Linked DNA regions of Phyllobacterium zundukense. The protein of the gene in region 1 interacts with the protein of each later gene in a pairwise test. Links are inferred from orthologs where the notes say so. Each region holds a gene or a part of one and is shown on either strand. Other genes may lie near its edges.

The links.
Region 2: the proteins of BLM14_RS07110 (region 1) and rlmB interact in binary tests that used the Escherichia coli proteins (3 or more experiments, as listed by UniProt). The link is inferred for Phyllobacterium zundukense from one-to-one orthologs.

What each region holds. Positions count from the first base shown.
Region 1 is NZ_CP017940.1:1,447,799-1,453,961, forward strand. The notes cover bases 1,935-4,886. They hold BLM14_RS07110 (NAD(P)H-hydrate dehydratase), read right to left. Parts: upstream 4,188-4,886; coding sequence 2,682-4,187; downstream 1,935-2,681. Other genes in these bases: BLM14_RS07105 (hypothetical protein), read right to left, coding at 2,163-2,588; BLM14_RS07115 (DUF2171 domain-containing protein), read left to right, coding at 4,324-4,572; BLM14_RS07120 (DUF6665 family protein), read right to left, coding at 4,620-4,886. Outside these bases: BLM14_RS07095 (Csu type fimbrial protein), read left to right, coding at 1-464; BLM14_RS07100 (GGDEF domain-containing protein), read right to left, coding at 481-1,725; more of BLM14_RS07120, read right to left, coding at 4,887-4,928; BLM14_RS07125 (hypothetical protein), read left to right, coding at 5,230-6,163. UniProt on the Escherichia coli protein: Bifunctional enzyme that catalyzes the epimerization of the S- and R-forms of NAD(P)HX and the dehydration of the S-form of NAD(P)HX at the expense of ADP, which is converted to AMP.
Region 2 is NZ_CP017940.1:1,948,264-1,954,298, forward strand. Bases 1,512-4,335 are described here. They hold rlmB (23S rRNA (guanosine(2251)-2'-O)-methyltransferase RlmB), read left to right. Parts: upstream 1,512-2,403; coding sequence 2,404-3,267; downstream 3,268-4,335. Other genes in these bases: tuf (elongation factor Tu), read right to left, coding at 1,512-1,741; BLM14_RS09780 (cytochrome b), read left to right, coding at 3,369-3,968; BLM14_RS09785 (YceI family protein), read left to right, coding at 3,965-4,335. Outside these bases: BLM14_RS31005 (hypothetical protein), read right to left, coding at 1-365; more of tuf, read right to left, coding at 566-1,511; more of BLM14_RS09785, read left to right, coding at 4,336-4,558; BLM14_RS09790 (FAD-binding dehydrogenase), read right to left, coding at 4,598-6,035. UniProt on the Escherichia coli protein: Specifically methylates the ribose of guanosine 2251 in 23S rRNA.

The DNA.
Region 1 (6,163 bases):
TCCGCTATCGCTTCAATGATGACGCCGGCTGTGCAAATCCTGCAGGCATACAGGGAACCACCAACTTCACGGTCAGTCTCCAGACCGCCAAGGATTGCCTCGTTTCCGCCCAGAATATCGATTTCGGCAATCGCGGCGTGTTGAGCTCCAATATCGATCAGGACGGACAGGTGACGGTTACCTGCTCGCCCACGACACCCTATGTCGTGGCGCTCAGCCCCGGCGGCGCCAATGCGGGCCCGACCGCCCGCCGGATGACGAAAGGCGCCGAATTCATCACCTATGGTCTCTACAGAAACACGGCAAGAAGCTTGCCGTGGGGCGACACCACCGGCACCAATACGGTAGGCGGAACAGGCACCGGCCTTGCGCAGAACCTGCCGGTCTATGCGCGGATCCCGCCGCAGACGACCCCGACGCCAGGTACCTATAGCGATACGATCATCGTCACGGTGACGTATTGACAATCGGGGCCGTTTGTCAGCCGACGACGACCCTGTTCTTGCCCGACCGCTTCGCGCGGTAGAGCCGTTCGTCGGCACGCCCGAACAACTGGTCGAAACTGTCGCCGTCTCCCGGGTAGTTGGCAACGCCGATACTGACAGTGACGCTCTGGACATTCTGGTGAGGTGCTGCCTCGACAGCCACGCGCAGGCGTTCCGCCATGGCGGACGCGCCTTCCGCCGACAATCCCTGGCACAGGCCGATGAATTCCTCGCCGCCGTAGCGGTAAAAAGGATCGCCTATGCGCATATGGGCCATCATCTTGTGGGCTGCCGATTGCAGGACCCAATCACCGGTCTGATGGCCATAGGTGTCGTTGATGCTTTTGAAATCGTCGAGATCGATGGCGATCAGACTGAAGGTCGTGCCTTCCTTTTTCGCCCGCGCAAACAATTGCGGCCCGTCCGCATCGAGGCTGCGGCGGTCGAGCGCGCCGGTCAGACTGTCACGGCCGGATTCCTCCAGCAATCGCTCATATCTCTCACGATAGGTCAGGGACTCGAAGACCCCTCTGACATTCATGGCAGCGCCATGACCCTTATCCAGGTCGAACCAGCGCAGATAGGCCTCGATCATGCAACTGTAGACGACGGCAGCGGCAATCTTCGCGACCCAGCCGCCGAGAAGAGCCGACATTGGCGTGCCACTGATTGCATGCAGCGCTGCGAAAAAACCGAGCTGGTCAAAGGTGAGGGTCAACGCCGAGGCAACGAAGATGCGGACGATCCTGGCCTTTGCAAAGAAGCGGCCCAGTCTTTCGTAGAGCAGAATGACGGCAATGGAATCGAGGAAGAGCAGGGCTGTTCCCCAGATCATCAGGGAGCCCATCTCGTCAACGAACTGCATATCGGGCTGGCGGCCCGGCATGGCGTGCAGCGTTTCATGATTGCGCGCGATCATGATTAGCCCCACCAGCAGGAAGTTGCCGATGAGAAGGCCGTAGATTGGCTGGCGCACGACCAGGGCGTCCTCCTTGATGTAGAGGAGCAGGATCATCATCAGCTTGCCGCTGAACAGCACCGTCGAGCCCGGCGAAATGATACCGAATGGAAGCTGGATATAGAAAACCGCGGCAAGATAGGTTTCAAGGAAGTGCATCACGCCGAGCGCACAAACGAATATGCCGAGGCCATAGCGGTTGCGGCCATGCAGAAGGGCCGTCATCACACCGAAATAGAGCAGCGATTCAGACAGGAGCAATAAAATATTGGATGTAATCATCGACTATTCTGCAATTGGAACAAGCGGATGTAATACCATACCAATTGCTAAGGGACCTTTGATAATCTCAGCCTGACGGCCCGATCCGATTTTATGCGCTCCCGGTGTTCATGGACCAGGAACTGCGAAAACCGCAACAGCTGTCGCAAGTCTCTGACGCCAAGTATCGATTGTATGATTGGCCGTTCTATTACTGGAGAAGAAGCGCCGAAAAAGCAAAAGGCCGGGAGCTACCCGACCTTCCTAAACTTACCTCAACATCAGTGCCAGTACATCCGTGGTCAAAAATGGAAATAAGCTATTCGCTATGTGTAATCATTAGCCTGTCATTGCGACAGAATAATGACGGGTAGAAATTTGGAAGCGCGTACGCCGAACAAATCGCGCTTGGGAACAAGGTGAACGATCATGGTAAAGACAGGGTTAATAGATCGGCGTTAATTGGATGAAACTGGTCCAAGCATCCTGTCCTGGTTCGCCCGTCCGCCTATGCAACTGTAGCGGACCTCATAGCGGGGATCCATGATGGCCGTCACATCCTGCGCCGTGCAGGTGCGTCCCGTGCTGCGCAGAAACTGTTCGGCGGCATCGCGATAGACAACAGGAGGTGTCGCTACGAGGCTGTTGGCGACGCCCATTCCAAGGCCACGGACGAAACCTTCCGTTGTCTTTCCGGCGGCACCGGGTCCTATCATCAAGCGCCCGCGGGCCGGATTGTCGATTATCTCGAATGACTGGCCGCGTTCGGTCGTGAACTGTTGCTGGGGAAGGCCGCCATAATTCGATTTGGCGTAGTCGATTCCGGCGCACCCGCTGAGCGCAGCCACGAGGAGAGGGGCCGTCAGCCGCAAAAACAGTTTCATGATTCACTCCGGTTTTTCGTTGGCTGCCAAATGTCTTTCAGGGCAGTTTGCGTCATTGGCAGTCAACGGTCCATTTCGTGGATGGTTCCCGTATCACTCCTCGATCAGATTGCCCAGCAGACCGGCGATGACCTTTGCGGCGGCGGCAGGAAGGTCCTCGGCGATCAGGCCAAAGCCGAGACGTCGCGCGGCAGCGCCGTGAATGAAGACCGCCGCGCAAGCGGCCTCATAGGGCGGCATGCCTTGCGCCAACAATCCCCCGGTAAGGCCCGCGAGAACGTCACCGGAGCCCGCCGTTGCCAGGAGCGGCGTGCCATTGGCGTTGATGGCCGCGCGGCCATCCGGCGATGCTATCACCGTATCGGCGCCCTTGTAGACGATGACCGCACCGGCGCGGACAGCGGCAGCACGGGCTCTTTCAAGTTTGGACGGCATTTTGGTTTCGACGACATCGGGAAACAGCCGCTTGAATTCGCCTTCATGCGGCGTCAACACCAGTCTGGTCGATGGCGATTTCCGTGCCGCAGCGAAGAGAATGTCCGGATGATCCTGAAATGACGTCATTGCGTCGGCGTCGAAGACCAGTTTGTCCGCTTGATCCTGCAGCAGCGAAAGAGCGAATTTGCGAGCCGTTTCGCCAATGCCGAAACCGGGGCCGAGCACGAAGGCGGACGGTTTTCGCTTTTCGATGAACGAGCGCAGATCCTCCATATGATCGCAGCGGCTGAGCATGATCGAGGTGAGGTGGGCGGCGTTGACAGCGAGAGCCTCGGCCGGCGACAGCAGCGTCACCGCGCCCGCGCCGCTTCTTGCTGCGGCAAGGGCCGAGAGCCGCGCGGCGCCGGTCGCGGTCGCATCGCCGGAAAACACCGCCACATGGCCGCGCCTGTATTTATGTGTGTCGACGTCCGGCGCCGGAAGCAGCTTTTGCCAGAGCGCCGGCGTGTTTTCGAAACAGCGCGGCTGAAGTGTGTCCAGAACATCATCTGCGATGCCGATATCAGCAACGATCAGATCACCGCACAAAGTGCGTCCAGGGTAGAGCAGGTGCCCCGGCTTCTTGCGAAAGAAGGTGGTCGTGCAGTGCGCCTTGAAGACGGGCCCGAGCGGCTGGCCGCTAAAGCCATCGAGGCCTGACGGAACGTCCACCGCCACGCGGCGTACCGGCGCATCATTGGCGCGGGCGATTGCAACTGCAACCTTGCCCGTGACCGGCCTGTCGAGGCCCGCACCAAACAGGGCGTCGACAACGAGGCTTTTGTCTGCCGGGTGGAATCCGTCAATCGGGCGAGGCTTGAGCGGGCAGTCTGCCAATGCACGCGCTGCGTCGGTTCCGGGCTTGGGTTCGCCCGCAGACCAGATATACACGCGCGCGCCGCTCTCGGCGAGGATGCGGGCAATGACATAGCCATCGCCACCATTGTTGCCGGGTCCGCACAGGATATGGAATTCGGCTATGTCGCCCTGTCGGGCGAGGAGATGGCGGGCGATGGCAGTGCCGGCGTTCAGCATCAGACCGTAGCCGTCGCCCGGGCCAGCCGCGATGGTCAGCCTGTCTGCCTCACCCATCTCGCGGGGCGTCAAAATCTCGTAAGCCATTGCGGAGCGACACCTTCTTTACGGAATATGCCAGCCACACTAGTGATTTCACATCCATCCCGAAAGCCTTCAACGCGGCCATGCATCCAAAGCTCGCTTCATGCGTTCCTGACCTGGCACCTTTGGAGGGAATGTCATGACTGAAACACGCATCAAGGAACATATGGAAGTAATCGGCGCCGACGGCGTCCATGTCGGCACCGTCGACCGCCTCGAGGGCGGGCGGATCAAGCTGACGAAGAAAGACAGCGGCGAGGGCTCGCACAAGGGTCACCACCACTACATTTCGATATCGCTGATCGCGGAAGTTGAGGGCAACAAGGTTCGCCTCTCCGCCAATTCCGATGTCGCGGTGATGTTCGAGGAAGAAGCGTCGGAGAAATAAACTTCCATGACCAATGCAAGGCTGCTGCGGCCAACAGGCAGGTATTGCTAGGCAGCACCCAGCCGCACCAGCACGGCGCGCGGAATGCCATAATGGCGGATGGGGTCGTCGTGATTGCGCAGGCCGCACAGTTCGCGCTGGATGAAATAGGCATGCACCGCTTGCGCGGCGGCCTTGAGACATAATTGCCGCTCCGTGTCCGTCGCCGCGTTCAATCTCTCCAGTGTCTGCTCGACCTTTTGTCCGGCGCGGCCGAGGGCGGCGGCCATTTCGCCCATGATCTCCATATCGATGGCACTGGGCGGGCTGTTTCTGTCGAAACGGGACGAAATGCTTTGTGGCGGTCGAAAGGACATGGTTGATTTTGTCGGTAATTTACAGGGTTCGACGAAGCGGCCCCAGTGGCCGGCGAGCGCCTGATAATTCGAGCACAGAGTTGAAGGTGGTGCAAGCGCGGGGTACGCTGCGGCGTGCCACCGTTGGAGCGTTCCATCGGAAGTAGTTCCCTTTGAACCCTTAAGTCGGCATGGCACTTGTCGATGATGATGATGTCGCTGTAACATTCATGGGTATTGCAACAGGTACATTCCTTCCTTGCGCGACAAAACACGTCAACAGAACCGACACCCTGGCCTCCTTGATCGTCGAACTTTGCTGATGTCAATTTCTCTTGGCCCCGGTCTTGGCATATTAAGACTGGCTGGCTCCAGGGCCAGTGTGGTCCATGGTTCCATGGGCTTCGCATGGAAGGGTGCTGCGGCTGAAATCAGGGTATCACCCGCAAAGACGACGCGCCGCGGCCTGTGGGTCTGGGATTATACGACTGTCATTGCCACGACCAACGAGAAGAACATTCTGCTGAATGAATGCGTCAACAGTTCTATCACGGACCTGTACTGTTTCACTACAGAGGCGCTGATTACGGCACATGCAGCAGCGATGCGCGGTTTCAATGCGCAGGCTAGTGGGTTGGGCATTCGAGTGTGGGGTCTAGACGGCGACCGCGACTATTTTTCTGACGGTTCCGGATACTCCAACCTCTTCGCCAATATAGACGCGGTAATAGCGTTCAATGCAGCCTCGACCACGGCAGAGAAGTTTTGCGGTTTCCAGATCGACAACGAACCGCCTGATAACAACGGCCTCACGACGTTTCATAATGACATAGCATCATCTGCGCTCTCGACGACACCAGGTTCCGGCGTCTGGCAGAGCACGCAGGAACTCGACCGTGAATACCTCATGCGCGATTGGGTCGAAATGCACAAGCAATGCAAGAGCCGCTGCGCCAACAATGGCTTGCTCTTCGCTTCTGCACTGCCCAACTGGTTCGATGCTTATTTTGGCGAGCCGATAACCTGTATCTTCGACCACCTGGATGGGGCAGGGGCGATCAGTCAAAATGTGTTTCTGCATCTGGCTCGTTATATCGACGTCGGTGCATCCATGACCTATGTGACCACGGCCTCCAAGCTGATCGAAAAAATCCGCTACGAGGTCAACAGGGCCAACACCATCGTACCACCGACGCAGATCGGCAATTCGATCGAGACCGTAACGGGCGTCGGCTCCGGTGCTTCCTACGGCGACA
Region 2 (6,035 bases), 500 kb from region 1 along the record:
AAGCGCATGGCAGTGTCAGAAGGCGTATAGGGTTCGAATTGCTTGGGCTGCTTTGCAGCCGGCTTCGGCACCGTCGCAACCGGAGCTGTTTGAGGTAACTCCGGCAGTCTTGCAGGCGTGTAGGGCGTGAATTGCTGGGGCCTGCCACCTATCGACGGCGGCACTACATCAGGCAACCTGGCCGGCGCGTAAGGACAGGTTGTGATGCCGCAATCCATTTTGGGAAAAGTCGGTAATCGCGGCGGCGCGTAAGGCACGCTGGTATTTCCGGGCTCCGGGCCCGAGCCGGCCACGTCGGCTTGGCTTGTGCTGTTGACAAGGAGAACCGACAGGCAAAGCCAAAACAGACCAAAACGCAACGCCACACCCAATATCCCAATATCACCAGATGGCCGTAGTCGTCTGGGCAGGAACGCCACCCCATGCTCTGCCCAAAGTTATTTATCCGCAGAATCCCGGCATTTGCTACAGTTATTTCAATCGTCCGAAGAACCAATCCGGTAATACAAAAAAGGCGGCCAACTCGGCCGCCTTTTCCAATTCTAAATTCGTTCGATGCAGTCGTTTACTCAATGATCGACGATACGATGCCTGCACCGACGGTGCGGCCACCTTCACGGATAGCGAAGCGCAGCTTCTCTTCCATCGCGATCGGCACGATCAGCGTCACATCGACTGCGATGTTGTCGCCGGGCATGACCATTTCCGTGCCTTCCGGCAGCGTCACTACACCCGTCACGTCGGTCGTGCGGAAGTAGAACTGCGGACGGTAGTTGGTGAAGAATGGCGTATGACGGCCACCTTCATCCTTCGTCAGGATATAGGCTTCTGCCTTGAACTTGGTGTGCGGCTTGACCGAACCTGGCTTGGCAAGGATCTGGCCGCGCTCGACGCCTTCACGGTCAACACCGCGAAGCAAGGCACCGATGTTGTCGCCAGCCTGGCCCTGATCGAGCAGCTTGCGGAACATTTCAACGCCGGTCACCGTCGTCTTCGACGTCGGCTTGATGCCGATGATCTCGACTTCTTCGCCGACCTTGACGATCCCGCGCTCAACGCGGCCCGTCACAACCGTACCACGGCCGGAGATCGAGAACACGTCTTCGATCGGCATCAGGAACGGCAGGTCAACCGGACGCTCTGGCGTCGGAATGTACTTGTCGACTTCCGCCATCAGCGCGCGTACCGCGTCTTCGCCGATTTCCTTGTTGGAGTCTTCCAGCGCAGCCAAAGCCGAACCCTTGACGATCGGAATGTCGTCGCCCGGGAAGTCGTACTTCGACAGAAGCTCGCGTACTTCCAGCTCAACCAGTTCGAGCAGCTCGGCATCGTCAACCTGGTCGACCTTGTTCAGGAACACCACAATCGCCGGAACGCCAACCTGACGGGCCAGAAGAATGTGCTCGCGCGTCTGCGGCATCGGGCCGTCGGCAGCCGACACAACCAGGATCGCGCCGTCCATCTGTGCCGCACCGGTGATCATGTTCTTCACATAGTCGGCGTGGCCGGGGCAATCGACGTGCGCATAGTGACGCGCCGCCGTCTCATATTCAACGTGCGCCGTCGAGATCGTGATGCCGCGCGCCTTTTCTTCCGGCGCTGCGTCGATCTGGTCGTACGCCTTGTACTCTCCAAAATACTTCGTAATCGCTGCCGTCAACGACGTCTTGCCATGGTCAACGTGACCAATCGTGCCAATGTTGACGTGCGGCTTGTTACGTTCAAACTTGCTCTTAGCCATAGCTGTCGTTCTCTCGTCATCACAACCGGTCTTGCGCCGGTACCATGTTTGTAGCTCAGACGAGACAGCAAGCCGTCCGTCAGCACAGTCACCCGCTCGATCAAAAACGATCAATCGGGTTTGAATTGCCTAAGCCTGCTCGTTCATATGGAAACACATGAGCGAAGGTACAATGCTCAAGACAAAATCGAAGAGCACCCCTGCGCACTGTCGCGTGCACGCGGTGCCCTTGCAAATCTGGAGCGGGTAGCGGGAATCGAACCCGCATATTCAGCTTGGAAGGCTGCTGCTCTACCACTGAGCTATACCCGCACATCATGGCGTTCGGTTCCGGCAGTGGTGGAGGGGGTTGGATTCGAACCAACGTAAGCCAAGCTAACGGATTTACAGTCCGTCCCCTTTAACCACTCGGGCACCCCTCCGGTCACTGCCGATGGAACCGCACCATATGGCACTCTGCAAAGCCTCCCGGACATGCGTCCCGGCTGCTGCTTGCGGAGGGCCTTATGCCGACTAGCCCACGTGGTGTCAACACTTCCCTTCAGAAAATGAATGGCTTGTGGAAATAGGTTGAAGAAATATGACGGTAAACGAGCCAGCGCCTGCGATTTCGGTGACAACTCGGTATCGCCTGGCCGGTCAAAAGAGTATATGTCGGCACCATGACCGATCAAAAACCTTCCCGTACACCCAAAGATTCACATTATGCGACGCTGCGCCGTCAGTTCCGCGACCAGAAGGCCGGAGGTCCGCCGCAAGCCCAGCGCGCGTCGCGCCCGGCTGTCGATGGCACCCAGGCGCCGGAAGGCCTTGTGCGGCTTTATGGCCTGCATACGGTGCGCGCTGCGCTGGACAATCCCGCGCGCCAGATCAAGCGGATGCTGGTGACGAAGAATGCGCTCGACCGGCTGGAGATTGCCGATTCGGACGCCCTGCCCTTCGACGTTGAAATTGTCGACCCACGCGCCATCGATCGCGAAACCGGTTCGGAGGCCGTGCATCAGGGCGTCATGATCGAGGCCAAGCCGCTCAAGGCCCAGTCGCTCAAGGCGCTGCAGGACAGTTCGCTGCTCCTGATTCTCGATCAGGTCACCGATCCGCACAATGTCGGCGCCATCATGCGTTCCGCCGTCGCCTTTGGTGCAGGTGCCATCATCACCACCGCACGTCACAGCCCGCAGGAATCCGGTGTTCTGGCAAAGGCCGCCTCCGGTGCCCTGGAACTTATTCCACATATCGAGGTGCGCAATCTTGCCGATGCGATCGGCGAATTGCACGAACTCGGCTTCGCAACGATCGGCCTTGATTCGGAAGGCCCGCTTGAGCTCGAGAAGACTATGGCGGAGGGCCGCATTGCGCTTGTCCTCGGCGCCGAGGGCAAGGGGCTGCGGCAGAAGACGCGTGAGACGGTCACCCACCTCGCCCGGCTGGATATGCCCGGCGCGATCAAATCGCTGAACGTTTCAAACGCCGCCGCAATCTCGCTTTATGCAGCGCAGCGTTTCCTGAGTACCAAGACCGGCTAGAAAAAAGCGAAACGATCCCGAATATTATTCGGATCAGCGGTGTTCACCTCGCGCCAGGTCTTGTCTCATGATTTGAGCGACCTGCGCGATGGAGTGCGCTGATGCTGCGAAATAGCAGGGAATCGTTTGGTTTGGTGTCGATCCTCTTTCACTGGATCATCGGCCTCATTTTTATTGGACAGATCGTGCTTGGCTATCTGATGGTCAGGGTGAGCGATTTCACCCTCCAGTTCAGCCTCTACCAGTGGCACAAATCCTTTGGCTTCCTGATTCTTGGCCTCTCTGCGTTCCGTCTTCTCTGGAAAGTCGCGAATCCTCGGCCGCGTGATCCTCAAAGCATGAGCCCGGTTGAGCGGGTAGCCGCGCATGGCGCCCATACCATCCTCTATCTCAGCCTGTTTCTTGTGCCGCTGACCGGCTGGGCGGTGGCATCGAGTTCGCCCCTGCAAATTCCGACATTCATGTTCAATCTCGTCGTGATCCCGCAACTTCCCATCACGATATCCGACGCTGCCGAGGCTTTCTGGACGGCCAGCCACGCCTGGCTCGCCTATCTATCCGCCTTCGTCGCGGTAGCGCACATCCTTGCAGCGCTGCACCACCATTTCTGGCAGAGGGATGCAATCCTCATGCGTATGCTGAGCCCGACTGCCGCGAAAAGCCGGCAAGAGGCGTTCAAACTGACAGGAAAATCATCATGAAGACCACTGACGCACTATTTTCCAACGTTCTGCGGGCGGGCATTGCCACCCTCCTTGCCTTCTCCCCGATCGCTGCCCAAGCGGACACGTTGTCCGAAGTTGCGGGGCGCTATGCTATCCAGCCCTCATCTCGTGTCGGCTTTACCGTTTCCCAGGTGGGCGGGGGCGGCATTACCGGCAATTTCAAGAAGTTCTCCGGCACGTTCGCGCTGAACAAGTCAGACATCAGCCAGTCGATGATTAATTTCACGCTCTATCCGGAAAGCGTTTCCACCGGGCAAGCTCGGATCGAGAGCTTCCTGCGCTCGGATGCGGTTTTCGACTCCGCGAATTATCCAACCATCACCTTCAAGTCGACGCAAATCACGCAGACCAGCGCCGACACGGCCGAGGTGGCCGGCATCCTGACGGCACGCGGCAAGAGCAGCCCGGCAAGTTTTCAGGCCAACCTTTCGGACCATGGCAAGAATTCGATCACCTTTCATGTACAGGGCAAGGTCATGCGCTCACGCTATGGCATGGATGTCGGCACGCCGATCTATTCCAATGTCGTCCAGTTCGACATGACCATCCGCGGTCAGCGCTCATAACTGCCAAATCCGCCTGATCAAACCGGCCTGAGGCGGCGTTCAGAGAGCCTTCGCCGCCGCCCTGCCCGCCGTGCGACCCGAGAAGATGCAGCCGCCGAGGAACGTGCCCTCGAGCGAATTGTAGCCATGCATGCCGCCGCCACCGAAGCCGGCCGCCTCGCCCACGGCATAGACGCCGGCCAGCGGCTCGCCATCTGCTTTCAGCGCCCGAGCGCTCAGATCCGTCTCGATACCGCCGAGCGATTTGCGGGTCAGGATGTTGAGCCGAACGGCGATCAGGGGTCCGTGCTTCGGATCGAGGATCTTGTGCGGCGGAACCACGCGCACCAGCCTGTCGCCAATATAATTGCGGGCGCCGCGGATGGCCGTGATCTGCGCGTCTTTCGTATAGGGATTATCGACTTCGCGGTCCCGCGCCACGATCTGCGCCCTCAGCCTGCCCGCATCGATGAGATTGTCGCCGGTCAGCGCATTCATGCGGCGCACCAGATCGGACAAATCCTTCTCGACGATGAAATCCTCGCCATTGTCTAGGAAGGCCTGGACCGGTGCAGGCACGCCGCCGAGGGCGCGCTTCGCCACCTGTCGCCAGCTTTTGCTGGTAAAGTCGGGATTCTGCTCCGAACCGGAAAGCGTGAATTCCTTCTTCACGATCGTCTGGTTCAGCACGAACCAGGAATAGTCGTAACCGGACTTCATGATGCGATCGAGCGTCGACAAGGTGTCGAAACCCGGCATGCACGGCGCCGGCAGGCGATCACCCTGCGCATCGAACCACAGCGATGACGGGCCGGGCAGGATGCGGATTGCGTGCTTGGTCCAGATCGGGTCCCAATTGTGCACGCCCTCTACATAATGCCACATGCGGTCGCCGTTGATCAGATGCGCGCCTGCCCGCTCGGCGACACCCAGCATCAGCCCGTCGACATGGTCTGGCACGCCGCTGATCAGATGTTTCGGCGTTCCCAGCCGCTTGGGCCAGTTCTTGCGCACCAGATCGTGGTTGCCACCGATACCGCCGCTTGCAACGATGATGGCTTGCGCCTTCAGGGCAAATGTGTCCGCGACAATGCGCGAGCTCGGCTCGCTGCGCCTGACGTCGCTGGGCACAAGTATCTCGCCTTCGACCCCGTCCACCGTTCCGGCGCTCGTGACCAGCGTTGTTACCCGATGGCGGAAGCGGAAGGAAATGCGGCCTTGCCGCTCGGCCTCGCGGGCGCGGCGAATGAATGGCTCGACCACGCCAAGCCCCGTTCCCCAGGTGATATGAAAGCGCGGCACCGAATTGCCGTGTCCGGTGGCCAGCGATCCGCCGCGCTCGGCCCAGCCGACGACTGGGAACCAGCGCATGCCCTGCGCATGCAGCCATGAGCGTTTCTCGCCCGCCGCAAAATCGATATAGGCCTCCGCCCATTTGCGTGGCCAATGATCTTCCTCCCGGTCGAAACCGGCCGAACCTATCCAGTCCTGCAGGGCA